DNA from 3 places in the Zobellia alginiliquefaciens genome. Region 2 is predicted to be linked to each of the others. Evidence: riboswitches for the same ligand, from Rfam matches in the RefSeq annotation. Region 2 holds a riboswitch; each other region holds the start of a gene.
The links. Region 2 has a riboswitch for S-adenosylmethionine ahead of P0077_RS18930 (Na+/H+ antiporter NhaC family protein). Riboswitches for the same ligand answer to the same signal wherever they lie in the genome.

Region 1 (10,994 bases), 1.5 Mb from region 2:
TTAGTGACGGATTATCACCTAAAACACGTTTTTTAGCGAACAGATTCGTTAGATATTTTTTAATGGGATGCATATGCGGTTTTGGTCAATGCAAAGTTACAGATTGCATTTATGCCTTATCAATAATGTAGATAGAAGTTTTAGCTCAAAAGGAATTACTCAAATACCAAACGCCCTTTGTACAGCTCTTCCACATCAATTTCAGCTGGTCGGTTTGAACAGAACACATCACCAACCCCACGAATAACACCTTTTATAGATTGTTGCGGATTGATAAACATATCGTTTGAGCCTCGGTGATTTAGATTCACATTTTGGGCAATAAGGTTCTCCGCCTCAATACGGGAATCACCGGCTGCTATTGTCAGGTTCAAGTCTACGGCAGCCCCTTTCAGTTTAAAATAAGCAATACCGTTTACTACAACGCTCAACGTTTCAGTATCTACCTCTAGATCAAACTCGCCATCTGTAGTTTCAGATGATGCATCAATAAAGCTTTCCGATACAAGTGACAACTGCGGATAAGCCAAAACTCCATCACTTGTTATAGGCCAGCCCGTACTGCTCCGTATTTCCGTAATATTGGGTGAAGTCACGTAAATTTTAGTCACTCCATAATCCCTAAAATAATTACAGTCGTTCGTGTCTCTCAATAGCAATCGTCCGTCTAAAACCTCAGCCGTAACCTCGTTTCGCAAAACGCTCCCTGTTTCAAGTTCTACTTTTTGTTCATCTCCCTGTTTCAAGATCATGGTCACGTTCTCATAAACAGTAATTTTGGTGAAATTTTCAACGGTAACTTCTTCCCGAACCGTATCACCAGTATTTTGAAAACAATCCGAAGCATTTTCTCCATTACACGAAATAAAAAGAACAATGCCGGACAGAATTATTAAAAAACGAGATGCGTGCACCCACTTTGCTATTGCTAAAAGTACAGTTTTGTTATCCCTATTTTTTGTTTCTCTTATCATCTTTCGCCCCTCTTTACAACCGTATGCCTATACCAAATTCTACTGCTTCCGCGGCAGCCCCATGGGATTTTAAGCTAACCGCCCCAAATATTTTATCTCCAAAATAACGTTTCAAACTAAAACGGTTATAGACCCTTCCCTCAAAATCAAAAGGATAATACACGTAATACCCCAATTGGGTTTCAATGGATAGTTTATTAATGAACAGTTCATGACCTACAAAGACTCCAACACGTTTAAAATCCGTATCGGCATCTATATTATTTTCAGGAAAAGCAATGGATTGATATTCTATCAGTTCTTTCAAGAAATTACTAAAGAACACGTCTGCTCCCAATTGTAATGCGCTTTTGCGGCCTAATCTTTTATCGGCATAACCCGAAAAAATATAAAACGGATACTGACCATGACCAATATTATCACTCTCGTTTATTCCCGTTCTAAACGCCAAATTATAACGAATAGGCTCAGTAACCTTCACTTTCTCACGATGAATATATTCAGTATCCTTACCTTCTAAAGTGTAAGTTATACCTGCGTTAAAAGCAAAGGTGTTGGTTGACGTGTTGGGTGCTTTTACATTCGCATTTGAATAGTGCATGATAGAAATACCCGCTTTAAAACCCAAGCCTTTGTATATGTTCTCTTTATGGTAGTTTATCATGGCGTAGGTTGAACTCAACAACTTGGAACCATACGCATTGTTCCTAAAATTGGTTTCCCTATCATAGGGGTTGGTCATATATGCCACGCCCTGCCCCACTCTAAACTGCAGGTTCCGCTTTAAAAAGTAAAAATTGAAATGAGCATATACTCCGTAGGCTTCACCCAAGGTAGAACTATTGGTGTTCTGATAAATGAAGGAGGCCCCAACATCTGGGTAATTGTATAACTGCTGCCACTCTTCAAGACCATAGGTCTTTCTGTTGTACGCTAGTATAATACCCGCAGGGTGGTCCGTAATTAAATGCGAAATATCAGGATTATGAAGGATAATAGAACCGTAAAATTGGTTCGCATCAAACGTATAGCTGTGGATTCTTTCGGGCTCTTGCGCAAAACAAAAACCGACACACATCAGAAAAAATAAAAACACCCTTGGGTTCATGGAGCGCAAAAATAATACTATTCGTTATTTTAAACCCAAGGATTGCTAATATTTTCCTACAATGGTAAAATTTCTAAAATATCTGTTCGGCAATAGCCTTAATATTATCGGACTTACCCATTGAGTAATAGTGAAGTACAGGTACGCCAGCCTCTTTTAGTTCTTTAGATTGTTGAATGGCCCACTCCACACCAACCTGGCGCACATCTTTGTTCGTGGCACAATTGTCTACCGCATCAATCAAATCCTGTGGCAAATCTATTCTAAAGACCTGTGGCAACAACTGCAAGTGCTTCTTTACAGCAATAGGCTTTATACCCGGAATAATAGGGATGGTAATGCCCATTTTCTTCGCCTCTTCTACAAATTCAAAATACTTCTGGTTATCAAAAAACATCTGCGTTACCACATAATCGGCACCGGCATCTACTTTTTCTTTCAATCTCTTTAAATCAGATTTTAAAGAAGGTGCCTCTAAATGTTTTTCAGGATAGCCCGCTACCCCAATACAAAAATCGGCACAGTTATCACTGTCCACCGTATCATGCAAATAGTTACCACAATTCAAATCATGAACTTGTTTTACCAAATCTACAGCATACGTATGACCCCCTTTTGTGGGCTGAAAATATTTCTCATCTTTCATGGCATCTCCACGTAAGGCCATAATATTGTCAATACCTAAATAGTGGCAATCTACTAAAAGATACTCGGTCTCTTCTCTGGTAAAACCACCACAAAGCACATGTGGCACGGTATCTACATCATATTTATGTTTTATGGAAGCACAGATCCCCACGGTACCGGGACGCATACGAGTCAGTTTTTTATCCAAAAGACCATCACGATCAATATACACATACTCCTCACGAGAAGTAGTCACATCAATAAACGGAGGCTTAAAATCCATTAAAGGATCAATATTATCGTAAAGCTGTTGAATCTGATGCCCTTTTACCGGTGGTATAATTTCAAAAGAAAATAAAGTTTTGCCTTTTGCTTTCTTTATGTGGTCCGTTATTTTCATGTATGCTACCCTGTTTTCAGGAAAATTTAATTTGTATTTTATTTTATGGCGTTCGAGCGGGCTATTCGCTAAATTTTTCAAATCCTAACGGACTTTAAAAAGATACCGCTTCTATCCCTAACGCATTTTTTCTCTTAAATCTAATAAGCGTCTGAAAGCATCTGTTTCACCTCTTCATAACTTTCTTCGTACTCCCAATAAATCCATCGGCCATCTAAATAATCGGTCAGGATATATTTTTCACTTACCGACTTAATACGATTCACCGCAACCAATTTTTTAGAAAATCCATCAACAACTACTCTTTCTTCAATTTCATTATTTTTTTGGTCGTATCCATGGCTTATCATAAAACTGCCCATGCCCACTTCTATAAATTTTTTCATATCAATCATCGGCAATATTAGGAGCTAACCATTTTGTAGCTTTCTCTACCGTGATGCCTCTGCGCTCAGCAAAGTCTTCTACTTGGTCCTCTTTTATTTTTCCTAATCCAAAATATCTAGATTCCGCATTACCAAAGTAATACCCTGAGACTGATGAGGCGGGCCACATGGCCAAACTATCCGTTAATTTTACACCTATACGCTCCTCCACCTTTAGCATATCCCAAAGGGTTAACTTTTCTAAATGATCCGGACAAGCAGGATACCCAGGTGCAGGACGAATACCCTTGTATTTTTCATCTATCAATTCATCATTTTCTAAATGCTCATCAGAAGCATAGCCCCAGTGCTTTGTTCGCACCTCTAAATGCAGGTACTCTGCAAAAGCTTCGGCCAGACGATCACTTAAAGCTTTTACCAAAATGGAATTGTAATCATCCAAATTTTCACGATACGTATCCGCCAATTCATCGGTTCCGAAACCTGTAGTTACACAGAAGCAGCCTACATAATCCTGTTTACCGGATTCTTTTGGCGCAATAAAATCGGATAAAGCATAATCTGGCACGCCCTCTCTTCTTTGCAATTGCTGACGTAACGTTCTAAACGTATACTTCTTCGTTTCATTACCGTCCTCTACATCAACCTCTATATCATCATAGTTTTCCAGCGTATTGGCAGGAAAGATACCGAACACCCCTTTTCCCGTTAACTTTTTATCCTTTAGAATATCATTCAACATTTTCTGAGCATCGGCAAAAAGCTCTGTTGCTTGTTCGCCCACAACCTCATCCGTTAAAATATCAGGATACTTTCCGTGCAGTTCCCAACTTCTAAAAAAAGGTGTCCAATCTATAAAAGGAACCAACTTCTCTAAATCAATATCTTCAATAACCTGAATACCTAACTCCTTAGGCTTTACGATTTCCGAAGCATCCCAATCAATTTTAAATCGGTTCTCTCTTGCAGCTTCTATAGTTTTGTACTCCTTCTTTTTTGTTCGGCTCAGGAACTTATCCCTGAAGACATCATAGTCTTCTTTGATTGCTTTCTTATACCCGGCCGATGTTTCTTTCTGGAGCAAGTCACCAACCACTGTCACTGCTCTTGACGCATCATTTACATGAACTACGGCCTCACTATATTGTGGGTCAATTTTAACCGCAGTATGAGCTTTACTAGTAGTTGCCCCACCAATGAGCAACGGCAGTTTAAAGTTCTTACGCTCCATTTCTTTGGCCAAATGCACCATCTCATCAAGAGAGGGAGTTATAAGTCCGCTGAGGCCTATTACATCTACGTTGTGCTCAATAGCAGCTGCTATAATTTTCTCGGGTGGCACCATAACCCCAAGGTCCACTATTTCATAATTATTACAGGCCAGAACAACGCTAACTATGTTTTTACCAATATCATGAACATCACCTTTTACGGTGGCCATCAATATTTTTCCATTCCCCTTATCGTCACCAATCTGAGGGTTTTTCAACTTCTCTTCCTCAATGTACGGTAGTAAATAAGCCACCGCTTTTTTCATTACACGAGCAGATTTCACTACCTGCGGCAAAAACATTTTTCCGCTTCCGAAAAGGTCGCCTACCACGTTCATACCGGCCATTAAGTTTCCTTCAATGACCTCAATTGGTTTGTCTGCCGCGACACGTGCCTCCTCTACATCTTCTATTATATATTGATCGATTCCCTTTACAAGAGCTCTCGTAATTCTATTTTGTAAAGGCTCTTCACGCCACGAAAGGTCTACTTTGCTTTCTTTGGCAGTACCCACAACGGATTCCGCAAAATCTAACAATCGTTCCGTTGCATCATCTCTACGGTTTAGAATAACATCCTCAACATGTTCCAACAAATCCTTTGGAATATCATCATATATCTCCAACATGGTCGGATTGACGATTCCCATGTTCATACCCGCTTTTATAGCGTGGTACAAAAAGACGGAATGCATAGCTTCACGCACAGGATTATTACCCCTAAAGGAAAAAGAAACATTACTTACCCCTCCACTAACACTGGCATGAGGTAAATTTTCACGAACCCACTTCGTTGCCCTTATAAAATCTAGCGCATTAAGTTTGTGCTCGTCCATCCCCGTTGCAACGGGAAATATATTCAGGTCAAAAATGATATCCTCGGGCGCAAAACCTACTTCGTCTACCAAAATATCATAAGACCGTTTAGATATTTCTATCCGCCTGTCATAATTATCGGCCTGACCTACTTCGTCAAAAGCCATTACGATTACCGCTGCTCCGTATCTCTTGATAAGCTTGGCGTGTCTTACGAACTCTTCCTTACCTTCTTTTAAACTAATGGAGTTTACCACACACTTGCCCTGAACCACTTGTAGACCTGCTTCAATAATATCCCATTTGGAACTATCTATCATGATAGGCACACGGGCAATATCAGGCTCCGCAATAACAAGGTTCAAAAATTTAACCATGGCTTCTTTACCATCGATCAAACCATCATCCATATTAATATCGATGATTTGGGCCCCACCTTCCACCTGATCTCTGGCAACATCTAGGGCTTCTTCGAACTTACGTTCTTTAATAAGTCGTAAAAATCGTTTAGATCCAGCTACATTGGTACGTTCGCCCACATTTACGAAATTGCTTTCAGGGGTGATGACCAAAGGCTCTAGACCGGATAGTTTTAAATGTCTAGTTGCTGGTTGTTGGTCGTTGGTTGTCAGTATATTTGAGTTGTCACTCATAGTATCTCAATCACTTTTGTGATAATTGATAATTGTTCTTTATTTGTTCACTGTATCTTTCCAATCAAGATGCCACGTTTATTCCTCTTGGATCATACTTGTTTACCAAGTCTGCAATTGCCTTAATATGTTCCGGTGTAGTACCACAGCAACCGCCAACGATATTGACTAGACCTTTTTCTACATATTCTTTTATCTGTGCCGCCATTTGCTCTGGCGTTTCATCGTATTCCCCAAAAGCATTTGGCAAACCGGCATTAGGGTGAGCAGAAATAGCATGTTCTGATTTGGATGACAAAACTTCTAAGTGAGGTACCAACTGGTCCGCGCCCAAAGCACAATTAAAACCAACCGAAAAGATTGGAATATGCGAAACTGAAATTAAAAATGCTTCAGCCGTTTGCCCTGATAAAGTTCTTCCCGAGGCATCGGTAATCGTGCCGCTTACCATTATTGGGACATCTATATTACGCTCTTCCTTTACTTCTTCTATTGCAAATAATGCCGCTTTGGCGTTCAACGTATCAAAAATAGTCTCAACCATTAGCATATCCACCCCTCCATCCAACAAAGCTTCTACCTGCTGTTTGTATGCTATTCGTAACTCATCAAAAGAAACCGCTCTATACCCAGGGTCGTTCACATCGGGAGACATGCTTGCCGTTTTATTGGTAGGTCCTAAACTACCCACTACAAAGCGAGGTTTATTTGGCTCTTTGGCCGTAAACTCATCTGCAACCATTTTAGCAATTCGCGCGGATTCAAAATTCAAATCATACACTAACTCTTCCATGTCGTAATCTGCCATGGCAATTGTTGTACTGGAAAACGTATTGGTTTCTACAATATCCGCTCCTGCGGCAAAGTATTTTCTATGTACTTCCGCAATGGCTTCGGGTTGGGTCAAAGACAACAAATCATTGTTACCTTGCACCGGAGATTTCCAATCTTTAAAACGCTCACCGCGAAAATCCTCCTCGGTAAATTTATAGCGTTGCAGCATAGTACCCATGGCACCATCTAACACCAATATGCGCTCTTTTAATATTTCTTGAATACTTTTCATTTTCCTTTACCCTTCTTATTAGGTATTCTGCTTTAATATCATCCGACTTAACCTATCGAAAAACATTATTCTAAAATCAATCTGCAGACAATTATCAAGTAAAAGAATAAGGACAAACATATTTGCCTCTCTTTGTTATCTGTCCCATGAACACATAGGATAGAATGTAGCACCTTCTTTATAAGAAAAGGGTTGCCAAGGTTTCAAAGGGTCTATTCCCTCCACCTTTCTTGATAACAGTCACGTATTTTAATGAACGGTCTGCAAAGTAACACCACATTGATATTAAAACCAAAGAAACCCAATTGTTTTTGGCGCTTTACAGTAGATAAAAGCCTTCCATCAAAATGAGATAACGGAAGGCTTTACCAATTATATGCACTAATACAAATTAAACTATACTCTTTACTACTTCTTTTTTCGCCACTTTTTTAGTACCGTCAAATCCTTCTACACCACCAACGGTGGTATATTTCATAACGTATCTCTTACCAGGGTTAATCAACTGATAAGCGTACTGACACATTACGGCAGCCTCATGGAAACCAGATAAAATCAGTTTTAATTTCCCTTCGTAGGTGTTCACATCTCCAATAGCAAAAACACCAGGTATGTTGGTCTGATAATCTTTGGCATTGTTTACTTTAATAGCATTACGCTCTATTTCAAGTCCCCAATCACCTATTGGTCCTAATTTTGGAGAAAGACCGAACAATGGAATAAAGTTATCTACCTCAACATAGCTTTCCCCTTTTTCTGCGTCATTATGTTTGATAACAACCGCTTCCAAATGGTCATCACCGTACAATTTTTTTACTTCGGCCTCAGTAAATAATTTTATTTTACCCGCTTTTGCCAATTCAGATGCTTTTTCCACAGAATCCAAAGCTCCTCTAAATTCGTTTCTACGGTGTACCAAAGATACTTCCGAGGCAACATCTGCCAAGAAAATAGCCCAGTCCAAAGCAGAATCACCACCACCGGCTATCACTACCTTTTTATCTCTATATACTTCAGGGTCTTTTACCATGTAAGCCACACCCTTGTCCTCAAAATCAGAAATGTTTTCGATAGGCGGTTTTCTAGGCTCAAAAGAACCGAGTCCACCAGCAATAACTACTACTGGCGCATGGTGTTTTGTACCTTTGTTTGTTGTTACGATAAAAGAACCATCTTCTTGTTTATCCAAAGTTTCAGCACGCTCACCCAAAGTATAACCAGCCTCAAAAGGTTTGATTTGCTCCATTAGGTTAGTTACCAAATCACCTGCAAGAATTTCCGGGAAAGCCGGGATATCATAAATCGGTTTCTTCGGATAAATTTCCGAACACTGTCCACCTGTTTGTGGCAAAGCATCTATCAAGTGGCATTTTAACTTCAATAAGCCTGCTTCAAATACCGTAAAAAGACCTGTAGGGCCTGCGCCAATGATGAGAATATCTGTTTTTATCATTACTTCTTTGTATTGAGTAATTAGAATTGAGTATTGAGCATGCTGAACTCGTTACCTGACATCAATTACTTTATTTAACTACTTCTAAAAATTCTTCTTTAAGGCTTTCGACACTTTCTCTGTGCCTAACTACTTCACCTATAATAATAATTGCCGGATTGGCCATCTGTTGCTTTTCCACTTCATATTCGATGGAAGCAATAGTACCTACCGCAATTTTTTCGTCTTTTCTGGTTCCGTTCTGCACAATGGCAATTGGGGTTTCAGCCTTGCCTTCGGCTTTGAACAATTCCGCTATTTGCGACAGTTTGCTCATGCCCATAAGAATAACCACTGTGGCATTGCTTTTAGCGGCCAAAGCAACATCAGCAGAAAGTTTATGCTCTTTTGTTGTACCCGTGATTACCCAAAAACTTTCGGCGGCACCTCTTTTAGTAACCGGAATGTTCTGATATGCCGGAACCGACAAACATGATGATATACCGGGCACCATAGCTACTTGCAACCCGTGGGCTGCAGCATACTCCATTTCTTCCGCACCACGACCAAATACAAATGGATCTCCACCTTTTAAACGTACCACATGGGCATTGGTTTTTGCTCGGCTAACGATCAACTCGTTTATCTGTTCTTGCTGATAGGCATAGCACCCCTTTCTTTTGCCAACAAAAATTTGTTCGGCATTAGGTGCATAGTCCAACAACTCAACGGACACCAACGCATCGTACAACACCACATCGGCACTTTCCAACGCCTTGATGGCCTTGAGCGTAATAAGCTCAACATCACCAGGACCTGCACCAATTACCGTAAAGCGACCGCCTACATGGGATAAAGTGTTGTTATTTTCGTTGGAATATTTCATTCTTAAGCTTCTGCTAATTCTTGTTGTCTAAACTTTTCAACTGCTTTTAAAAATGCTTTTGCATCTTCTAAATAGCTTTTTGCAAAAGCTTCAGTTGGCTCATTCTTGTTCAATTGTAAAGCAAGTTCTTCAAAACCTTGACCTAAATCTATTCTACCAGAGGCAACGAATTTTTCATCAAAATCCTTGATTATTCTTGCATGCGTGTTCACTTTCGCTTTTTCGGAAGTCAACATTGCTTTTGCAGAGTTTACCATTGAAGAATAGGAGTGATAGATACTAGCCGCCCATTTATTTTCTTCAAAAGCCTCTTGTGCATTCTGTATTTTTTCTTCGCTTTCGAAAAGTAATGTAGCGATAAGGTCAATTACCACACCGGCACATTCACCAATACCAATCGCTTTTTCGTATCGTTCCGAATTACCCCAGTCAATAAAATCTTCTGCAGTAAGATTCTCAACATCCGATAATGGCGTAAGAAAATCATAGAAATACATTTGTCCTTTTTCCTCGTAGTAATCGGCATACGATTTTCCGTTTCCGTTTTGGTCGTAATCGTCCAAAATCAATCGTAATGCTTCAGGACCTCTTTTAGAAGGAATTTTTACTACTTTATCTGCAAATCTTCCGCTTCCATCACCATCGTTACCACCGCCCAACAACACTTGAAGTGCCGGCGCCACCAACTTATCTTTGGTTCTTACACTCATACCCTGAAAACCGATATTGGCCATGTTGTGCTGACCACAGGCATTCATACACCCACTGATTTTGATTGCTACATCAGAGTTGCTGATGTACTGAGGATATTCCACCTTCATGATTCTTTCCAATTCCTCAGCAATACCCGTACTACTGGCAATACCCAAGTTACAAGTATCCGTACCAGGACAGGCCGTAATATCTATGGCTTTGTTATACCCTGCTTCTACAAAACCTAGTTTCTTAAGTTTGTTGTAGAAAAACGGAACCAAATCATTGGCTACGTAAGGAATCAATATATTTTGACGCAAGCTCAATCTCAACTCGCCAGCAGCATATTGCTCTACCAAATCAGCTAATAATCTTGCTTTATCCGTATAAAAATCACCTAAAAGTACTTTAATACCGATAGCCGAATACCCTTCCTGCTTCTGAGGTATAAGGTTCGTAGATTTCCAGATTTCAAAAGCTTCCGCATCTTCAATCTCCACTTGTGGCGCATCTACCTTAGCTACTTCAACTTTAGGATATGCATCTGCATCAATATGAAAAGTTTGAAAAGGAATCGCTTTTTGCTCTTCTTCCAATAGCGCTTTGAACCCGTCAAGACCTAAATCTTTCAACAAGAACTTCATTCTAGCCTTTGCCCGGCTCTTTCTTTCTCCGTAACGGT
Region 2 (10,994 bases):
CCATCCTGCACCAAAAGTCGCATAACTACCTTTTATTTTTACCAAAAAACAACTTTTTCTTCTGACCGCAAATTCACTTACGGCTTACATTCCCCTGTTTACTGATTAGTAGTATCCCTTCACTGATTACCCCATTTTACAATGTAACCTCACCCTATATTTACCATCAAATAATACAACGGTATCTAACGATAGGGCTATGGCCGTTATCTAATATACTCCTAAAATTTTGACCATGAACAAATTAAAAAGTAGAATTGGCTTATCATTTTCATATGTATTTTTGATTGTCTTAACTAGTTGTAGTAGTGATGATATAGACGCTTTAAGTGTAGTGGAAGATGAAGAAATTATAGATGATGATAACAGTGGCATAGACACAAATTCATACATATTAGCGGTAGATCCAGATGATGGGGTAGAATTGATCAACCATGATGGCGAAACTTTGTTTGAATGGGCAATTAATGGCTTGGGAGATGATGCCGAATTGCAGAGTGATGGTAGTCTGGTGGCTATCCAAGCAGCTACTAACCCACGGATTAATTTTGGGGGTTATGGCGGTAAATTCATAAAAATAAATGCGGATCAGACCACGGATTGGGAGTTTACCTATTCTAGTGATTCCTATATTTCGCACCATGATGTAAACTACCTTTCCAACGGTAATATTATTTTCTTAATATGGGAAAAGGTAGATTCGGACGATGCCGCTCAAATGGGCTTTTCAGGTAATTTTGATATTTACCCTGATGCCGTAATTGAAATGAATCCGTTGACCCAAGAAGTGGTTTGGGAATGGCATTTTACCGATCATGTAATTCAGGATTATGATAGCAATCTTGATAATTATGGAGTTGTGGCGGATTATCCGAATAAAATTGACATCAATTATAATAGCACTCAGAATGACGGTGATATTACCCATGCTAACGGGCTAACTTTAGACGAAACCAATGACCTTTTGTATGTAACGGTCAATTATTATAGTGAAGTTTGGGTCATAGACCATAGTACTACTACTGAAGAAGCGGCTACGAGCGAAGGAGGCAATTATAATCTAGGTGGGGATTTGGTATATCGCTTTGGAAATCCGCTAGCGTATGATAACGTTGGGGATGTTACGTTAAACCGGGTACATTACCCGAACCTTTTTGATGACAACAAAATGCTGGTTTTTGCCAATAACCTATATAACGGGCAATCTGCAGTGGTGGAATATCAATTAAGTCCGCCCTACCAACTAGTTGCAGGGCAAGATAACGAGCCTACGGTAACTTGGGAGTTCACGGACCCGGATCTATATAATTTATCTATTGGGGGTGCCGTACGTATGAGCAATGGCAATACTTTAATAGCGGAAGGTGATGGTACTATTTGGGAGGTAAACAATAACGGTGATGTTCTATGGCAGACGACGGATATAAGAAGGCCATGGCGAGCTTATGCCTTTCCGGTAGACGATGAGGCTATAACAGCCTTGGGATTGTAAAAATAATTATTTGACTTTAGCGGGTTAATGTTGAACGGCTCCGATAGAAATATCGGAGTTTTTTTGTTTACAATAAGTGCTCAATATTTTCAATATTGGCTTTATGGTAGGAAATTAGTCGGTTTAAAGATAGTTCGTAGCTCAACTGTTTTACGGAATCACTAAGGTCGCTTTTGACGATTTCATCCAAGTTTTCGGTCATTTCATTCACAATGGAATCTATAGTGTTACCAGGGTTTACCTGAAGATTTCTGAGCATTTCTGCGGTCTGTTCTTCATGCGTACAGCTAAACTTTACGTAATTACTCAGTAGGTTTTGTACTCTCGTCTTGAGAAAGCTGATATCGCTCCCGTTAAAATAGTGGTTGACCTGTTTTGCGATGGCGTAGAGGTTGCTCATCTCTTTTCCTAATAAATCGTCTTTTGTCATATTTCCGGTTTAAGGTGATGTATCCAAACTTGCTGTTAATGGATATCACGGAAAATAGACGTTCGTTGCCACTTCTGCGGGCTCATTCCGTAAAAATAGTGACACTTTTACAAGCGGCTTATAGAACCTTCAGACATTACTCGATAATCGAGATTAAATGCTCCGAGGCTTGCCTCGAAATCAAAGTGTATTCCTTTTAATGCCTCGTGGGCTTGCCCCGAGGTAGTTTACTCATAGAACTCCGCAACTTCATCTAACGGCTTTCTTTTAATATCCGGAACGTAGGTGGGTGATTTTGGATACCCTACGGGTAGCAGTAAATAGGCCCGTTCATTACTGGGCCTGTTCAATAACTTGGCAAGAAAATTCATAGGGCTAGGGGTGTGGGTCAATGTAACCAGACCGGCTTTATGTATTGCGGTAATAAGCATGCCACAAGCAATACCTACCGATTCATTTACGTAATAGTTGTTTGTTTTTTCACCCTTCTCATCTATATCATGAACTTTTTTAAACACGATAATAAGCCACGGGGCAATTTCTAGAAAAGGTTTATGCATATCCGTACCCAGAGGTTCTAGGTCCTTTTTCCATCTTTCGCTCATTCTACTTTCGTAGCTCTCTTTTTCTTCAGCTTCGGCCGCCTCTCTTATTTTTGATTTTAATGCAGGGTTGGAAACCGCACAGAACGTCCAAGGTTGTTTGTGTGCTCCCGAGGGTGCCGTAGAAGCCGTTTTAATCAAGGTTTCAATCACTTCTTTGGGAACAGGAGTATCTGCGTATTCCCGAACGGATCTTCTTTTGTTCAAATGAAAATAAAGCGCCTGGCTTTGTTTCAGTAATTCTTTTTGGGACAGTATGTTCTCTTGGTAGCGTACATGTGTGTGTCCGTTGACTAAAATATGCGGTTTAGTGTCCATAGTTTTGGGTGCTATTTGGTTACGGAATAGGAATATCAAAGATATTGCTTTTTCGTGAATCCGTTTTTGAAGGAGAAAGTAGCGAAACCAACGCGCTTTTAATTGGATTCGGTTCTAGGCAGAAACATCACCATAAGGATGTTATGGAGGTGATTCGCATTAAAAAATCTATTTCCTGTAAGGTTTGTACATGTCACAGACTAATGCTCAATTAAAAACACAATACTTAACAAAGAAAGATGAATTCAAAACTTAAAAACGTATTAGCCGGAACTTTAATGGCTTTTGTAGCTGTAGGTACGGTAAATGCTCAGGAATCTGAGGCTAAAGTAACCGAGTTACTGGATGCTTTGGAAGAAGTGAATGGGGGTTACGGAACTTTGGCCGCTAAAAAAGATGTGGAATACCACTATGTGTATGACAACTTTGACAAAGGTAAAGATGTCTCCACCGAACGTTATATTTTTAATGGTGAACAGTCTTGGGGTTCGTATGACCAACATGAAATTAATTTACTGCCCAAACAAGAAGGAGTAGCGGTACAATCGCTAGTAGATAACCAACCGGCCCTAACATTAGATGGTAAAAGTATTACCGACCCAAAAGCACTTGGAGGAACGGTTTTCTTGCGTAAGGTGAATTTTTACTGGTTTGCAATGATGTATAAATTGACGAATCCAGGTACGAACTATAAATACCTTGGCACCGAAAAAGTGGGTGATGTTACCTATGACAAAGTAAGCTTGACTTACAATGCCGATGTGACCAAAAAAGAGCAAAACGATGAATATATTCTGTATTTCAATCCAGAAACACATTTGGTAGATCAGTTTTTCTTTTCGTTACCCGCATTTGGTATCAACCAACCCATTTTAAAAATGACCTTGACTTACGAAACAGTAGATGGTGTTTTATTATCTACGGTACGTGAAAGTTATATGCCCAATAAAGAAGGGGGTTATGTAAAAAGTGGTGAATACACTATGACGGATATAAGATTCAATAATGGTTTTAAGAAAGAAGATTTTCTTTTGAAATAGAATCACACCAATATAAATTGTAAAAAGCCCAATCTATGATTGGGCTTTTTTATGGGGTCAATTCTCTGTCTTTCCGGCAGTAATAAGTCGTTTTCACGGCATAAAAAATTCTGCAACCTGAGCATTCAAAATAATAGAACTACTCCATAAAATCAGGATTTACCAAAACTTCACCTTCTGCTCGGGCTTTCATATATACCGCTTTAGAAGGTCTTGGACGTATGCGATATTTGGTAGGCAAACCTGTTTCCCTAAAGAAATCATCCGGAGTTCTTTCCGAAGGAAGCACATCATTGGTTGCGGTTCTTATTTTTTCTAATCTAGATTTCATGTCTTTCAGTATACTGCTGTATTCAGGATTGCTTGCTAGATTGTTCAGCTCGTACGAATCTGCGACAATGTCAAAAAGCTCATCTGTATCTCTGGGTGTGGTAAAACATTTAAGCTGAGCCTCGTTTAAAGTTCCTTTTTTCTTTTCTTCAAGCATACTTTGCCAGCCAAGCCCTCTTATAATATCCGCTGAAGGCGTATTCGGCAAATCCGAATAGTAATTCTTTATGTACTTATATTGCTTGGTGCGTACTGCTCTGGTATAATCTTCAAAATCATGAAAATGGTCTTCCGCATATATTTCATCGTGAATGGCTACTTCTTTGTTTTCCAATAATGGCATAAAGCTAAGGCCATCAAACTCCTGTAAAGGCTCTAATCCTGCCATTTGCATAAAAGTTGGTGCTATATCCACGGAGCTCACCAATTCCGTATTGGTTTGTCCGCCTTTAATTTTTGCAGGCCATTTTATAATCCATGGTGTTTTTATACCGCCTTCGTATAAGGTAGTTTTATCTCTTGGGAAAGCTCTCCCGTTATCCGAAATAAAGAGGATAATGGTGTTGTCGGCCACATTTTGAGCCTCCAGTTCCGCGACCACTTTGCCAATGTACGCGTCCATTCTAGAAATTTCGTCATAGTATAAAGCAAAGTCCTTTTTAACTCCGTCCGTATTTGGTACATAAGGGGGTAAAATCACATCTTCGGGCGCATGCGGATTATCCGTTATACCTTCGTAAAAAGGCCTGTGCGCATCATAAGAAGCTAACCACGTAAAAAAGGGCGTGTCTTTTGGTCTTTGTTGTAGGAGTTTGATCCATTCATCACAACCACTACCGTCGCCAACTAATCTTCTATCCAATCCCTTTAGGCCAATATTATCGTTCCATTGCATTTCCAACAACACATCAAAATCGTCGGTAACGGCTTCGCCTAGATGATATTTTCCGGCCAAACCGGTCCAATATCCTGTGTTTTTTAATTCCTGAACAAAGGTCCTTTTCTCCTCGGGCAGAGGCCATGCCAACTGTTCTGCATCGGTGTTATGGGGGTAGAGACCAGAAATAATACTGGTTCTACTGGGGCTACAGGAGCTTGTAGTTAAAAAGGCATCTGTAAATAGCATTCCATCTTTTGCCAGTTGGTCCAAATTGGTAGTTCTGATATTTTTGTTACCATAAGGGCCAATATCATCCCAGTTTACATCATCGGCAATAATGAGAACAATATTTGGTTTTTGGGCAGTTGTGTTTTCCGATTTTCCCTCCTGACCGAATAGTAGAATGGGTAAACAAAAAAAAGATATATATAAAACGTACAGACTGTGATTCATGGGTGATGGTGGTTGGTTAAATCACGAATGTAATATAATTTGTTGGCACAAAGTACGTTGAAAAAGAATAATTGTAAAATAGACACGTAATACTTGTCCGATTAGGTATGGGTAAAACAGTACACCCAATGTTTACAAAACAAAAGCCGACTCGTTAAAAGTCGGCTTTTGTAATTATGTAAAGTTGTATGTTTACAGATATGCTTTTAAAATTTCGTTCTGAGACCTATTTCTGAGCATACGAATCGATTTCTCCCTTATTTGTCTTACCCGTTCTCTTGTAATATCAAAAAGTTCACCAATTTCACTTAAACTTCTTGGGCTGCGTTCTCCAATGCCATAGTATAACTTAATGATGGCACTTTCTCTGTCCGGGAGTGTATTTAAAATATGGTCTAGATCGGTTCTAAGGGAATCGACCATCATATTAGCATCAGGGCTAGTTGCGTCTTTAGATTGAATAACGTCATATAAACTAGAAGATTCTCCTTCTTGAAAAGGGGCATCCATAGATAAATGCTTTCCAGAATTTTTCATAGCGAATTTCACTTGAGCGGCATTCATATCTAATTCCTTGGCGATTTCTATGGCGCTAGGAGGTCTTTGGTGCCTTTGTTCCAAAGAAGAATGCACCTTATTGATTTTACTGATTTCGCTTATTTTGTTCAGCGGTATCCGTACCATTCGCGAGTGATTGGAAATGGCCTGTAATATGGATTGTCTGATCCACCATACGGCATAGGAGATAAATTTAAACCCTCTGGTTTCATCAAAACGTTTGGCTGCTTTTACCAACCCAATATTACCTTCATTGATCAGGTCAGAAAGTCGTAATCCGCTTCCTTGGTATTGTTTTGCCGTAGAAACTACAAATCGTAGATTGGCATTTACTAATCTATTAAGGGCAACATCATCTCCTTCACGAATTTTTCTTGTTAGTTCCACTTCTTCCTCTGGGGTGATCAAATCAATTTTAGATATTTCTTGAAAGTACTTTTCTAAGGATTTAGTGTCTCTGTTCGTAATTTGTTTCGTGATTTTCAATTGCCTCATATATTTATTTTATTTTTAATTTGTTATCTTATAATACGGGATTTATTGCAATAATCCTAATGATTATCCGAATTGTTTAAAAATTTTTCAAAGAATTTTCAATTTTACATCGATTCGACCACTTAAATTGAAACCAAAATAGAGAAAGGGCAACTTACGCGTATAAACAGGAAAATCAACTATGAAAACGAAATGTCCAAACATAAAAAAGGCTGTCTAACAGATGTTTGGACAGCCTTTTTTAATGTGTATTTTTAGAGAACTACTCTTCTTCACTTTCTGCTAGCACATCGGCCATTTCCAGTTTTTCGTCCATTTCAAGATTTACGGGAACAGAATCTTTTAACGCATTGAATTTCTCCAAGCGCTCCAGTTCATCTTCCTCACCAGAAAAATAAGGGAATACATCCATAATTGGGGATTCTGAAATGGCAGGTATGGTATACTCGCCCATGGTATCCTTCATAACGCCAACCGTATTGTCATACGCTTCTTTTACATCATTTGCCTGTACCAATAGGTATTGATTCGTTTTACGCTCCTTACCACTTTCCTCATCAAAAGCGATTAAAGATACTCTAGACTTAAACCAGCGGTCAGAATTCTCAAAAGGGTGGATCTCTGCGTAGTTTGCCACTTTTATATTGGTAATCTTAATTTCATCGGTATCACTTAAGTAAACGGACATTTCTTCGGTTATTCTACTTTCCGCCTCGGTATACGAAATGGCATCTACCAAAAAAGGTTCTGTTTTTACTTTTTGTGTGCCCGATGTTTCATCAAGCTTTCTATATTTTACTTTGCATTCATACCACGTTGCACTCATAACTATTGTTTTAGGGGTGCCAAATATAAGATTATGCTTTAGGGCGGGAAGTCATAATTAGCAATAGATATTCACAATTTCATATGTAAAGATATACTGGTCACATACTAAGTCAGTTATGGTTTTTGTAGTGCCTGATTTTAATTGAACGAAAAGTTTGTTGTCCAAATTAAGAGGCTCTAAACAAGTGTTTAAACAAATACGAATGAAGCCCTATGTATAAAGTGATTGTTGGGCTAATTAGCTGTATTAAAAGAAAAGCGGATTATGTATTTTTAGGAGGCGGCAGTTCTCCCATGTATCTGTTTGTAGACCAAATCTATCGATTTGTGAAATTCATTTTTTGTATAGGGTTTGCTAATAAAATCTACACACCCAAGTTCTCTTGCTATATCTTCAAAGCTTTGTTTGGTAGAACTAGATATAAAAGGCATTCGGTTACCGAACATTTCAAGAAAAGACAGTCCGTCCATTCCTGGCATTTCTATATCCGATAATACCACCTGTGGTTTTGAAATTTGAATATGTATCCAAGCATCATATGAATCTTCAAAAGTAGTTACACTGCGCACTAAAGGATGGGTTTTGGCAAGCTTTTCAGCTAAGGACAACCATACAACGGAATCGTCCACAATAACTATTTCAAGTTTCATAAATATCTAATTTGCTAGAAAAGTAGCTCGTTGTAGTATTAGGAAAAATTAATTTGGACGAAAGGAGTGAAAGTATCTTTACATGTCCATATTACACTTCAACCTTCATGAGTTCTACGTAATAAGAGTAAACGAAACAGTTACTACTATTTTTAGATTTTGATGGAATTTATGCTTTTACTAGCCTTCTTGAAGCCTATGAATAGTACACTAGACACCAACAATAGTAATAAATACCACGTATTGCCAACCAAATCTAAATAGGTGATTTTTCCACTGGCAAAGCTCAAAATCATTAAAGCCTGGGCTCCGTAAGGCAACAGTCCTTGGGTTATACAGGCGTAAATATCTAAAATTGAGGCAGTTTGTTTGTTTTCTAAGGAGTATTCATCGGTAATGGATTTAGCAATGGGTCCAGAAATGATAATGGATACGGTATTGTTCGCAATTGCTGTATTGATACTCGATACTAAAGCTGCAATACCAAATTGAGCTGTTCTTTTACTTTTAATGAATGTTTTGATCTTGGTAAGAATAAATTCAATTCCTCCGTTATATGTCACTAAAGCAGCTAAACCTCCTGTTAACAGGGATAATAAGAATATTTCGGTCATATTCGTAAAACCGGTATAGACTATTCTCGTGAATTCGAGTATTGAGAAATCGCCATAAAGAACACCTAATATTCCAGCCGAGATCACACCCAATACCAAGGTAACAAATACATTGATACCAACTACGGATAAAATAATTACAATTAAATAGGGCGCTATTTTAAGAATGGAATAGGTGAAAGTTTCCATTTCCATGCCTTGGCTATTGAGTGATAAGCCTTGATAGATAAGAATAGCCATACTAACTATGGCCGCTGGTAACGCTATTTTTATGTTGGCTTTAAATTTATCGCTCATTTTAACTTCTAGCGATTGGGTAGCGGCAATGGTCGTATCTGAAATTACGGAAAGGTTATCCCCAAACATTGCACCCCCCAACAATGCTCCACATAAAATAGATAACGCAAAGTCTCCCGTATCTGCGAAACCGATAACAATTGGGGCCAATGCAACAATAGCACCCACGGAGGTTCCGGTAGAAATGGATAAAAAAGCGGCGATAACGAATACGCCCACATAAATATACTCCTGACTAATAATATCCAATCCTAAATGAACAATAGCATCAACGCTACCCATAGCTTTGGTAATGGCGGCAAAGGCGCCCGCCAATAAATAAATTAGGCACATGGTGAGTATTTTATCGTCACCACATCCCTTTAGAAGAATACCTATTTTAGAATTCATGGGCTGCCTGAACATCATGAATGCCACAAGGATTCCTGCAATTACCGCAATAGGAGCGGGGAGGGCATAAAAATCATTTTGATAGATACCCGCACCTAAAAAGACAGCAACAAATACTAAAAATGGAAATAGTGCCTTGTAGTTTGCAACCACAGCCTTAACCTGAGTCATAAATTTATGTTTGCAGAATAACAAATAGAGCAATGGCAAATACAATAGGAAGGATATAACGTTTTTTCCAAGGTATTGGCTTATCATTTTAGCACCTTGCTCGTTAATGCAGGTTGCTATCTCAATTTGAGATTCTTGATATTAATTTTAAGGGCGCAAAATTAGTGAACTTAAAAGAGACGGGAGGTCAATTTTTGTTTTTTATAACATAGTTAAATCCCTGTATTTGAACTTAGCACTCTTTATGAGAACCTGCAGCTTTAATAAGTTGGGTATTAAGCTCTCTAATAAGCATGCTTACCTATTTTGAATTTTTTCAGATAACAGGGGCTTATTTTCTTGATTCTTTTCTATTGGGAGCAGTTATCTATTTAGCTTTTAAATGGAAAAAGATTTTCAAGTAAATCAACATAAAAACACCTATTAAAAATAGGATTTTAATAGGTGTTGTCAGTTCAGAATTTTTCTGTTAAGCCTATGGTTATTGCTTAACTGTGCGCTTAAATTTATAGGTAACCCCAATATTCAGCCCAAAAGAAGAATAAGGTACTTTTTGAGATAGTTCTTGGGAAGGGTCAGTATTGGTATTTGAAAGATTATCTACATAATCCGTTTTTTTCACAACGCCGTCAGGTAGGTTTTCTAAAGTGTATAGTCCGTTTACAGCTACCGAACCATCGGGAAGTTTAACATCGGTATGAAATGCAGATAGTTCCGAGTCTTTTCGTTTCAGACTGATACCGTAATACTCCGCTTCTACGAAAACACTAAAATTAGAATTTAGTTCATATTGATACCCGAGTGCACCCACAAAACCTAAAGGAAAATGTCCGTGAAAATCTTCTTTGTAATTAGTCTCTGAATACGAACCCTGTGGAACTCCCAAGGCATCCGCCTCAGCCTCGGAAAAAACAGATTTTTGATAGACCACACCTTCCGTTTTCCCTCCTAATTTAATCAAGGCCCCAAACCGACCATAAATGTTATTGGTGAACTTGTATACCACGGAAGCCGAAGCACCAAAAGCACGTGCTCTGGCAATAGCATCTACTTCAGTATCCGGTAAATTTACCATAGAGATATCTTGGTCTGTACCGTGCAAATATCCAATACCTAAATCCACACCGAAGGATTCATCAAAAAAATAAGTTCCCCTAACTTGAAAATTGACTCCCTCGCCATAACTACCATATGTATTTTCCGTTTCAGAAGCGTTCACCCTTTCTCCAAGTTTCATAGTAGCACTTCCCAGGGCATAGCCAGAACTTGCAGAAACTTGAAGTTGTGCATTAGCTAAATTACCAATAAGCACCGTAGTGACAATTAGAAATAAATGTTTCATAAGGAATAATATCTTGTAAATTTTATTAAATGATTGACATACAAGGCATAGCATAATTGATGAAAAGCCTTGATTAATTTTGGCGTCAAATTTACCTGTTTTA
Region 3 (10,994 bases), 1.6 Mb from region 2:
AATACATCTTCAATTTCCTCGTCCTCATCATCGATCACTTCAATAATTGGTGGCGCCTGAATCTGTTTTGGTGGAGGTGGTGTTTTAAATTCAACTAAAATAGGGAGCTCTTCGGTGAGTTCGTCCTCAATGTTCATTGAGATATCGTAATCATAGGTACTGTCATACGTTTTCCATTCAAATGCAGCAAGTGTCAGCATGAGAACAAATAGCAGTCCAAACAGAAAATAAATAGGGCGTTGGTGGTTAAGATCTTTCTTAGGGTTTTTCTTGAGTTCCATATTCAATGTATTTAATGCCTTTTGTTTAAATCGGCTTGGTTAAACATATCTAAACTTACTTCTAGACTTTTATATTAAAAATGGGTAATGAGTGAAGCTTTACTTTGAATGCGTGAACCGGACTTTTGACGGCTTTAAAGGTGGGGTTAAGTGCTATATTTAAGTATATTTGATGTTACTATGGGATTATTCGGTAAGAAAGATAAGTTGCAGATTATTGCTTTTCAGAGCTATGGTACCGATTCGCATTTTTATGCGCGGGGAAGAGCTTTGGAGGACGAGGAAATAGATTTGTCTAGAAAGGGTTTCATAAACTTACTTTGGAATAGCTACAAGCGATTTGAAACGGATGAGATCAGAAATACGCCGGTTAGGTTGAAGCTAGGTAGCGGTAAGTCGTTTACAGGAAAAACGGATGGTAGGGGGTATTATATTTTTGATGAACCCTTGGAAAATCTTAGGGAACTGACCAATGAAGAAGGTTGGCTAAGCTACGAAATGTCTTATGCCAATAGTAATTTAAGACGGGAGGTTTTACATCAGAACCGTTTTCCGGGTGAGTTGTTGATTCCATCGGAAAATGCCCGTTTTGGGGTGATTAGCGATATAGATGATACCATTTTGCATACAGGTGTTGTATCATCATTAAAATGGCGTGTGGTATTCAATACGCTATTTAAAAGGGCAAGCAAGCGTACGCCTCTTGAAGGTGCGGCCAAGTTTTATTCGTTATTGCATAGGGGTAGTTCCGGAAAAGAGGCGAATCCTATTTTTTATGTGAGTCACAGCCCATGGAACCTGTATAGGTATTTAGAATTTTTTCTGCAGAAAAATAATTTTCCTAAAGGGCCAATTCTATTGCGAAACTTTCCGCGTTTGGGCTTAAGAAGGAAGCAGGGTGAAAAACCCCAAAAACAAAAGGAAATATTGAACATTCTAAAAACTTATCCGAGTTTAAAATTTATCTTAATTGGGGATAGTGGTGAGCATGATGCGGATATCTATAAGGAAATTGCAGAACAATATCCCAATCAAATAAGTGCCATTTATTTGAGGAGTGTGGCTCACAAAAGAAAAATGGAACGCGTAAGCGGATTGTTTGAAACCTACAAAACTACACCTGTGCTACTCGTGGAAAGTAGTGAACAGGCAATTGATCATGCGCGAGAAAATGGATTTGTAATTTAACGATCGTTTAGAAAAGGCCATTAATTTCGGCATCTATTTTGTTGATGATTGTTCCTAAATCTTCAGGCTGATCAACAAAATCCAAATCGTCTACATCAATTATCAAAAGATTCCCTTTTGTGTACCCATGAATCCAAGCTTCATAACGTTCATTAAGTCGGCTTAGGTAGTCAATGGAAATACTATTTTCATATTCCCGTCCCCTTTTATGAATTTGCTTTACCAAATTAGGAATGGAACTACGTAAATAAATAAGTAGATCGGGTGGTTGTACCAAACTCTCCATCAACTCAAAAAGGCTCTTGTAATTTTCAAAATCTCTATTGGTCAATAGGCCCATGGCATGTAAATTGGGCGCAAAAATATAGGCATCTTCGTAAATGGTACGATCCTGTATAATATCCTTGCCGCTTTCCCTAATTTGAAGGATTTGACGAAACCTATGGTTCAAAAAGTAAATCTGAAGGTTAAAACTCCAGCGTTCCATTTGATTGTAGAAATCATCTAAATACGGGTTGTCTACTACATCTTCAAAATTGGCTTCCCAGTTGTAATGTTTTGCTAGTAACCTTGTTAAGGTTGTTTTTCCTGCACCGATGTTTCCGGCAACTGCTATGTGCATAGAGCTTTATTAATTAATGGTTGTGTTGTTGTTCCTAGTGGAATTAGAAGGTACAAGATACAAGATAACTCTAGGAAGTAAAAACATATTTTATTCACAATATAAAAAATGTACGGTGTTTTAAAAATTTCTTTTTCTAGTTGGATTAAACCAAATGATATTTAAACAGTCTTAAAATCATATTAACTAACTAGCATTATGGAAAATAGATGGTATATAGTATTGGTCTTTGTTTTGTTCTACGGAAGCTTACAAGCTCAAGATTTTCAGGGAAAGGCAGTTTACTTTAGTAAGACGCAAGTAGATATGGATTTTGGCAATAGACAAATGCCTGAAGATCGTAAAAAAGAGATAATGGAGCGTATAAAGAAGGCCAATGAAAAAACCTTTGAACTTAATTTTAACCAAACAGAATCCATTTACGAAGAAGAAGAGCAATTAGAGCAGCCCGGAGGTAGACAAGGAGGGCGTGGTCCAAGGTTTGGAGGAATGTCAGGTACAGATGGAGATTTGTACAAGAATATAAAAGACCAGAGGTATTTAGTAAAGAATGAGCTTTTGGGTAAAATTTTTCTTGTTGATGATGAGTTGGAAAAACTAGACTGGAAACTAGAGAGCGATACCAAGCAAATAGGCAATTATACGGCGTTCAAAGCAACGGCTACCAAGACAATAAAAAGACCGAATATGAGGGCTATTTTCCGTAGACCCAATAGAGATAATGAAGAGGAGAAAAAAGAAGAGGAATTCACAATAAAAGAAGTAGAGGTTGTAGCATGGTATACACCAGAAATACCCGTAAATCAAGGTCCGTCTACATATTGGGGGCTTCCAGGATTAATACTTGCTGTAAGTGATGATATTACTACAATAGTATGCTCGGAAATTACTTTGAACCCAAATGAAAAAATAGAGATCAAGGCACCTAGCAAGGGTAAAAAAGTGACCCAAGCGGAATATGATAAAATCTCGCAAGAAAAAATGAAAGAGATGCGTGAAAATTTCAGAAACCGAGGAGGTCGGGGAGGCGGACGACCCCAGTAGTAGTTCTTTCCATAAACAAGTTACTTTTCACATCTTACAAAAATAATAATGAAGAATCTATTATTTCTTATCACCTTCTTCTTGGTGGTTGCAATGGGCTGGGCCCAAGAAATTTCGCTAACAGGTACGGTTAAGGACAGTCTGGGGGTAGGTGTGGATATGGCCAATGTTATAGCCATTAATACCGAAACTAAAGGTTTGGAGTCCTATGGAATTACGAACCACGCAGGCCTATATAAATTGAAGCTTAAATCTGGATTTCAGTATACGGTAAAGGTAAGTTACTTAGGGTTTAAGACTGAATCTTTCACGTTTACTGCTACAGATGTTGATGCGGTTAAGGATATTGTAATGCAAGAGCAGGCGGCGCAGTTAGATGAGGTAGAGGTAACCTATGAAATGCCGGTGTCTGTAAAGGGCGATACTATTGTTTATGACACGGACTCCTTTGTTTCCGGTACGGAGAAAAAGTTGAAAGATGTGCTTGAGAACCTACCGGGTATTGAGGTAAATGATGATGGGCAGATTGAGGTAGAAGGAAAAACCGTGAGTAAAGTTATGGTTGAGGGGAAAGATTTTTTTGATGGTGATTCTAAATTGGCCGTTGAAAATATTCCGGCAAATGCGTTGAGTAAAGTTGAAGTGTTACGGAATTTTAATGAGGTTTCACAAATGAAAGGCCTTACAAATGACGATGATAATGTGGCTTTGAACATAAGGTTAAAAGAAGGGAAAAAGAACTTTTGGTTTGGGGAGATAACGGCGGGGTATGGTCCTGATGATAGGTATTTGGCCCACCCAAAATTGTTTTATTACAGTCCTAAATACAGCATCAATATTATTACGGATTTAAATAACATTGGCGAGGTGCCGTTTACCCGTAATGATTATAGGAATTTCACGGGAGGTTTTAGAAATATAAATTCTAGAGGAGGCAGTTCCATTGCTACGGGAGCAGATGGTTTAGGCCTTTCTACTACTCAAAATAATAGGGCTAACGATATAGATACCAAGTTTGCTGCGGTAAACTTTAGCTATGCGCCAACGGATGGACTTGACTTAAGTGGATTTGGTATTTATTCCTATACCGGAACGCTTATGAAATCTGAGCGAAATACTGCTTATATAGCTAGTAATGATGTGGAGAATGCTACAACCAATACCGATCAGACGGTTCATCTTGGATTGGCAAAATTGAGTGCGAGGTATAAGCCCAATGCCAATTTTCAGTTGGACTATGACGGACTTTTAAAACAATCCGATGATAATGAGGTAGTGGATGTACTTTCAATATCCGATATTACGGATGAAATTTCTGAGGTAAAAGAACAAAAACCTTTATCGGTAAATCAAAATCTTAATATATACTACACCTTAGATGAAAAGAACATTTTTGCTGTAGAGGCGCAACACTTATATCAAGATGAAGACCCTTTTTATGAAGCAATTCGTAATGAGTTTGCCTTTGTGGATATTTTTCCGGTAGATGAAAATCAGAGCTTGTATAATTTAAATCAATCTAAAAATATAGTTACCAATAAAGTAGATGCAAAGGTTGATTATTATAGGGTGCTGGGTTCTAAAAGCAATATAAATTTTACGTTGGGTACAACGCAAAGTCATCAGAATTTCAACTCGGATATCTTTCAGGTTTTAGATAATGAAACCACCTTGGATATGATGGGAAGTGATTTTGAAAATGATGTGAATTTCAATGTCTCCGATCTTTATTTGGGGTTTCACTATAAAGTAATAGCGGGAATTTTTACATTTAATCCTGGGGTTACTCTCCATCAGTATAATGTTAAGAACGAGCAATTGGGTAGTGTGGTAGAGGATAACCTTACGTCACTGTTGCCGGACATGTATATAAACGCACAACTTAAAAAATCAGAAAACATACGGTTTAATTATAGGGTGACACGCTCTTTTACTGATGTCAGTAATTTTGCGCAAGGGTATGTATTGAATAATTATAACTCGCTTTATAATGGGAATAGAGATTTGGAAAGTGCACTTAATCATAACCTTTCCTTGAATTTCTTTAGCTTCAATATGTTCAATTTTACTAATATTTTTGCGAATGTAGCCTACACCAAACGTATAGACGCACTAAAAAATAATGCCGATATAATTGGAATCAATAGAGTAAGTACTACGATCAATTCTAATTTTGAAGATGAGTCGTTAACCGCAAACGGAAGGTACGAGCGAACCTTTGGTAAGATAAAAGCATCTGCACGTGCTAATGTTGGTTGGTCTACAACCAATAACTTAGTAGACGGTCAGCAACGTACTTCTAATTCGTTCACTCAGAATTATACGGGCGCATTATCAACTAATTTTAAGAATGCCCCCAACTTGGAACTGGGTTACAGATATACCGTAAATAACTATGAAAACGGAAATTTAGAAACCACATATTACACCAGTAGACCGTATGCCCGTTTTGATGCCGCTTTTTTGAAGAACTTTATTTTTACGGTAGATTATGACTATTATAATTATACGGACAAGGAGAATACAATCGATAATAAGTATAGCTTTCTTGAATCTAACTTAACCTACCAGAAGAAAGATAGCCGCTGGGAATATGGCGTAAAAGGAACTAATCTATTAAATACGACCACATTAAATAGGGATAGTACAAACGATTTGTTTTTTACAACGGAAGCTTATTTTGTACAGCCACGGTATGTACTCTTCTCGGTAAAATATGACCTGTAGCCTGTCTTAAATCTATATGGGTTAAATTAATTTATCAATTGATTCAATAAATAACATCATATTAAGATAGGGAACTCAACATTTTTTATATTTTTGCGTCCTAATTAAAATAAAGAGGAGGGATTTGACTGATTGCAACCTCTGTTTTGAGCCAAAACGGCAATAAAAACGAAAAAATGCTAAAGCAGTTGATGTTGCACTATTCACATCATCTTCTTTTCGGCATATCTTCAAATCCTTTTACAAAAAATAAAAGTTTGTTATGCCATATTTATTTACTTCCGAATCCGTAAGCGAAGGACACCCAGATAAAGTTGCCGATCAAATTAGTGACGCCTTGTTGGATAATTTTTTGGCTTTTGACCCAGAAAGTAAAGTTGCTTGTGAAACCATGGTGACCACAGGGCAGGTTGTATTGGCCGGTGAGGTTAAGAGCAATACCTATTTAGATGTTCAAAATATAGCTAGGGAAGTCATTAACAAAATTGGCTATACCAAAGGTGAATATCAATTTAGTGGTGATTCTTGTGGAGTTATTTCTCTAATTCACGAACAGTCTCAAGATATTAGTCAAGGTGTAGACCGTGGAGAAAAGGAGCAGCAAGGTGCCGGTGATCAAGGTATGATGTTCGGTTATGCTACGAAAGAGACGGAAAACTACATGCCGCTTGCACTTGATATTTCGCATAAAATATTGCAGAATTTAGCGGAACTACGTCGCGAAGGTAAGATTATTGATTACCTACGACCAGATGCCAAGTCTCAGGTAACCATAGAATATTCAGATGACAACGTTCCTCAGCGTATAGATACTATCGTGATCTCTACGCAGCATGATGCTTTTAATACTGATGATGAAAAGATGCTGGCCAAAATCAAAAAAGATTTGGTAGAAATTTTGATACCAAGGGTGGTAGCCCAGCTTCCGGAGTCAACACAAGCTCTTTTTGATGATCAGATTAAATATCATATTAACCCAACCGGAAAATTCGTAATTGGTGGTCCTCATGGAGATGCAGGACTTACAGGAAGAAAAATTATTGTAGATACCTACGGCGGAAAAGGAGCGCACGGTGGTGGTGCCTTTAGCGGAAAAGACCCGAGTAAGGTAGACAGAAGTGCGGCTTACGCTGCACGCCATATTGCAAAGAATTTAGTAGCAGCAGGTGTCGCTGATGAGATTTTAGTGCAAGTGAGCTACGCTATTGGTGTTGTTGAACCTACCTCTATTTTTGTAGATACTTACGGTACATCTAATGTAGATTTGACTGACGGTGAAATTGCCATCAAAACCAAAGAGCTTTTTGATATGCGCCCACATGCTATTGAAGAGCGGTTAAAGTTGCGAAACCCTATTTATTTAGAATCTGCCGCTTATGGCCATATGGGTAAAGAACCTAAAATAGTAACTAAGGTTTTTGAATCTCCCTACAACGGTCGTATCGAAAAAGAAGTGGAATTGTTCACTTGGGAAAAGTTGGATAAGGTAGGCGAGGTTAAAAAAGCGTTTAATTTGTAAATTTTTCAAAAATGTTGGTGAATTTAAATTCGCCGACCATATATTTGTAATTCCAAAAGTTCAAACACGTATTGAATAGTTATCAAGAAAGGTGGAGGGAATAGACCCTTTGAAACCTTAGCAACCCTTTGCCACTTGTGCAGAGAAGGTGCTACATTCTATCCCTTTTATACAGGGACAGATAACAAAACAGATTACTCATACTAATCTTATACTTTCTTATAACTTTTTAGATATTACACCTTGCCATAACATATATGGCTGAGGTTGGTCGGGCTTTTAATTATTTTAAATAACAATTAAAAATCAGAAATTATGAGTGATCAAAAATTCTCAACCAACGCATTGCATGCCGGACATGACACAACTCAGACTGGAGGTACACGTGCCGTGCCCATTTATCAAACTTCCTCGTATGTTTTTAATGATACGGATCATGCGGCAAACTTATTTTCACTTGCTGAACTCGGTTTTATATACACCCGACTGAACAACCCTACCAATCAAATTCTTCAAGAGCGTTTAGCTGCAGTTGAAGGTGGAGTAGGCGCAGTTGTTTTTGCTTCGGGAACTTCGGCTATTTCTACGGGGTTAATGACCCTTTTAAAAGCGGGAGACCATATCGTTGCTTCTAGTAGTTTATACGGTGGTACCTTCAACTTATTGAACGTTACCCTACCAAGGTTAGGAATCACTACCACTTTTGTTGATGCTTCCGATCCGGAAAGTTTTGGCAAGGCGGTTCAGGACAATACAAGGGCTTTCTTTGTAGAATCATTGGGTAACCCAAAATTAGATGTACTTGATTTAAAAGCGATTTCAAAACAGGCGAAAGCTGCCCAAGTTCCTTTTATCGTTGATAATACGGTAGCTTCGCCAGCACTTTTAAACCCTATTGAGCACGGAGCCAACTTGGTTATTCATTCGCTTACTAAATATATTGGTGGTCAAGGTACGTCTTTAGGGGGAGCTATCATTGATGCCGGAACTTTTGATTGGACCAACGGAAAATTCCCTGAATTTACTGAGCCTTCCGCAGGCTACCACGGGTTGGTATATAGCGAAGCTTTAGGAGCCGCTGCTTTCACTTTTAAATTAATTTTAGAAGGATTGCGTGATTTTGGAGGTGCTTTAAGTCCGTTTAATGCTTTTCAAATTATTCAAGGTTTGGAGACTTTAAATGTTCGTATCAAACAACATAGTGAAAATGCACTGGAACTGGCTACTTGGTTAGAAGGTAGAGATGAAGTGGAGTGGGTAAATTATCCAGGACTTAAGAGCAGTAAATACTATGATCTTGCACAAGAATATTTGCCAAAAGGTCAAAGTGGATTGGTAACATTTGGAATTAAAGGTGGTTTTGAGGCTGCCAAGAAATTTACCGATGCTACTAAAGTGTTCTCTCTATTGGCCAACATTGGCGATACCAAGTCATTGATCATTCACCCAGCTAGTACTACGCACCAACAGTTAAATGAGGAGCAATTGGCAGGAGCGGGTGTAGGTCAAGACTTAATTCGTTTGTCAGTTGGTCTGGAAGATATTGAAGACTTAAAGGCCGATTTGGAAAACGCATTCTCAGCGCTTTAATCAATATAAAATTTTCTTTTAGAAATTAATAAGATCTGACCCTTTTAACCAAGGGTCGGGTCTAACATATATCGTATGCTACATCATTTGAAATTAGCAAACTATACCACGATCAGTGGGGTGACTCAAGATATTGAGCTGTCTTATCAATTGTTCGGTCAAGAATTGCACACGGCACCCATAGTTCAGGTAAACCATGCCTTAACCGGTAACTCAAATGTTACGGGAGATGACGGCTGGTGGTCCGCACTTATTGGAGAAGGCAAGTGTATAGATACCAAAAAATACACGATTTTATCGTTTAATATTCCGGGTAACGGATACGATAAATTCATAATCGATAATTATAAGGATTTTGTAGCGGGAGACATCGCTAGAATTTTCTTATTGGGTCTTCAGCAACTTGAAATCAGTAAATTGTTCGCTCTTTTAGGAGGTTCTTTAGGAGGAGGTATCGCTTGGGAAATGGCGGCACTCAACCCAAAGATTACTGAGCATTTAATTCCTGTGGCGTCAGACTGGAAATCTACGGATTGGTTGATCGGTAACTGCCAGATTCAGGAGCAATTTTTGGTGAACAGTAAGCAGCCGGTTCACGATGCCCGCATGCATGCCATGTTGTGTTACCGTACGCCGGAATCGTTCAAGGACCGTTTTAAGCGAAGTACCAATGAGGAACTTCAGGTTTTTAACGTGGAGAGTTGGTTAATGCACCATGGTGAAAAATTACAAGAACGTTTTCAGCTTTCGGCCTATAAATTAATGAACCAGTTGCTCAAGACCATTGACGTTATGAGAAATGGTGAGCAGAATTTCGTAGACCTACAAAATAGTGATGCGAATATTCATATTATAGGTGTAGACTCTGATTTGTTCTTTACGGCAAAGGAAAATAAAGAGACTTTTAAACGTTTGGCACAGGCGAACGGAAACGTAACGTACGGAGAGGTACATTCCCTGCATGGTCACGATGCTTTTTTAATTGAATTTGACCAAATGGAAAGACTTCTGGAACCTGTTTTCAGTAGAAACGGAAAGTCAAAACACGCTAAGGTTTTAAAGTTCGGTGGAAAATCTCTCGCCAATGGCGAAGGGTTGGAACGTGTTCTGAATATTGTTTCTGATAAGGTGGAAGAAGGAGAAAACATTGCCGTTGTTTTGTCTGCCCGTGCAAAGGCTACGGACCAGTTAGAGGCCATTTTGGAGAAAGCAGCCAAGGGGGAAAACTACTATAAAGACTTTGAGGCTTTCGAGAAATATCAAAAGCATACGTTTAAGAATGTCAATCTTTCGCAGGAATTTAAAGATTTGGCAAAGTTGCTGGAAGGGGTTTCCCTTTTAGGGGATTATAGCCTTAAAATTAAAGACCAGCTGTTGTCTTTTGGTGAACTCATTTCTGTAAAACTGGTCACCAAGCTGCTTATCGGAAAAGGTATCAATGCTGTGATGCTCGATTCTAGGGAGCTGATAAAAACCGACTCTAATTTTGGGGATGCTTCCGTGAACGAGGCTTTGTCAAAAGAAAATGTGCTGCGCAGATTCGCTAAGTTAGATACAGATGCGGTGCCGATTATTACTGGGTTTATAGCTTCTGATGAAAATGGTGAAACCACCACCTTGGGTAGAAACGGTAGTAATTATTCTGCTGCATTGTTCGCTAATTTTCTAAATGCGGAAGAGCTTCAGAATTTTACCCACGTAGATGGGGTTTACACGGCCAACCCGGATTTGGTTTCCGATGCGAAAAGGATATCGCACCTTTCCTATGGTGAGGCGAATGAACTGGCGAATTTTGGAGCAACAATTTTACACGCTAAGACGATCATCCCATTAATAGAAAAGAATATTCCCCTTCGTATTTTAAACACATTCAACAACGATAATGAAGGTACGCTGATCAGTGCCAAGACCGAAGAAGGTGGTATAAAATCACTATCGGTTATTGAAAATGTTTCTTTGATCAATGTTGAGGGTAGGGGGCTTTTAGGTAAAGTTGGTGTTGATGCCCGTATTTTTAGCGCAT

Region 1: linked by a shared signal. The riboswitch ahead of P0077_RS12745 (homocysteine S-methyltransferase family protein) and the one ahead of P0077_RS18930 (Na+/H+ antiporter NhaC family protein) in region 2 are both predicted to bind S-adenosylmethionine.
Region 3: linked by a shared signal. The riboswitch ahead of P0077_RS12645 (O-acetylhomoserine aminocarboxypropyltransferase/cysteine synthase family protein) and the one ahead of P0077_RS18930 (Na+/H+ antiporter NhaC family protein) in region 2 are both predicted to bind S-adenosylmethionine.

What each region holds. Positions count from the first base shown of each region.
Region 1 covers NZ_CP119758.1:3,039,499-3,050,492, reverse strand. The annotation lists gene P0077_RS12775 (serine hydrolase domain-containing protein) at 1-73, opposite strand, end outside; gene P0077_RS12770 (head GIN domain-containing protein) at 156-974, opposite strand; gene P0077_RS12765 (acyloxyacyl hydrolase) at 988-2,052, opposite strand; gene metF (methylenetetrahydrofolate reductase [NAD(P)H]) at 2,156-3,109, opposite strand; gene P0077_RS12755 (hypothetical protein) at 3,250-3,504, opposite strand; gene metH (methionine synthase) at 3,497-6,235, opposite strand; gene P0077_RS12745 (homocysteine S-methyltransferase family protein) at 6,300-7,301, opposite strand; SAM riboswitch class I at 7,434-7,541, opposite strand; gene P0077_RS12740 (NAD(P)/FAD-dependent oxidoreductase) at 7,693-8,754, opposite strand; gene cobA (uroporphyrinogen-III C-methyltransferase) at 8,825-9,619, opposite strand; gene P0077_RS12730 (HEPN domain-containing protein) at 9,622-10,994, opposite strand, start outside.
Region 2 covers NZ_CP119758.1:4,583,509-4,594,502, forward strand. The annotation lists gene P0077_RS18890 (aryl-sulfate sulfotransferase) at 236-1,492, shown strand; gene P0077_RS18895 (hypothetical protein) at 1,560-1,922, opposite strand; gene P0077_RS18900 (nitroreductase family protein) at 2,150-2,842, opposite strand; gene P0077_RS18905 (DUF6503 family protein) at 3,082-3,882, shown strand; gene P0077_RS18910 (sulfatase family protein) at 4,022-5,545, opposite strand; gene P0077_RS18915 (sigma-70 family RNA polymerase sigma factor) at 5,738-6,598, opposite strand; gene P0077_RS18920 (DUF4494 domain-containing protein) at 6,861-7,424, opposite strand; gene P0077_RS18925 (response regulator) at 7,700-8,077, opposite strand; gene P0077_RS18930 (Na+/H+ antiporter NhaC family protein) at 8,230-9,549, opposite strand; SAM-I-IV-variant riboswitch at 9,601-9,696, opposite strand; gene P0077_RS18935 (porin family protein) at 10,031-10,891, opposite strand.
Region 3 covers NZ_CP119758.1:3,011,091-3,022,084, forward strand. The annotation lists gene P0077_RS12615 (energy transducer TonB) at 1-281, opposite strand, end outside; gene P0077_RS12620 (App1 family protein phosphatidate phosphatase) at 462-1,469, shown strand; gene P0077_RS12625 (deoxynucleoside kinase) at 1,477-2,091, opposite strand; gene P0077_RS12630 (GLPGLI family protein) at 2,290-3,135, shown strand; gene P0077_RS12635 (TonB-dependent receptor) at 3,184-5,862, shown strand; gene metK (methionine adenosyltransferase) at 6,125-7,381, shown strand; SAM riboswitch class I at 7,458-7,569, shown strand; gene P0077_RS12645 (O-acetylhomoserine aminocarboxypropyltransferase/cysteine synthase family protein) at 7,697-8,971, shown strand; gene thrA (bifunctional aspartate kinase/homoserine dehydrogenase I) at 9,047-10,994, shown strand, end outside.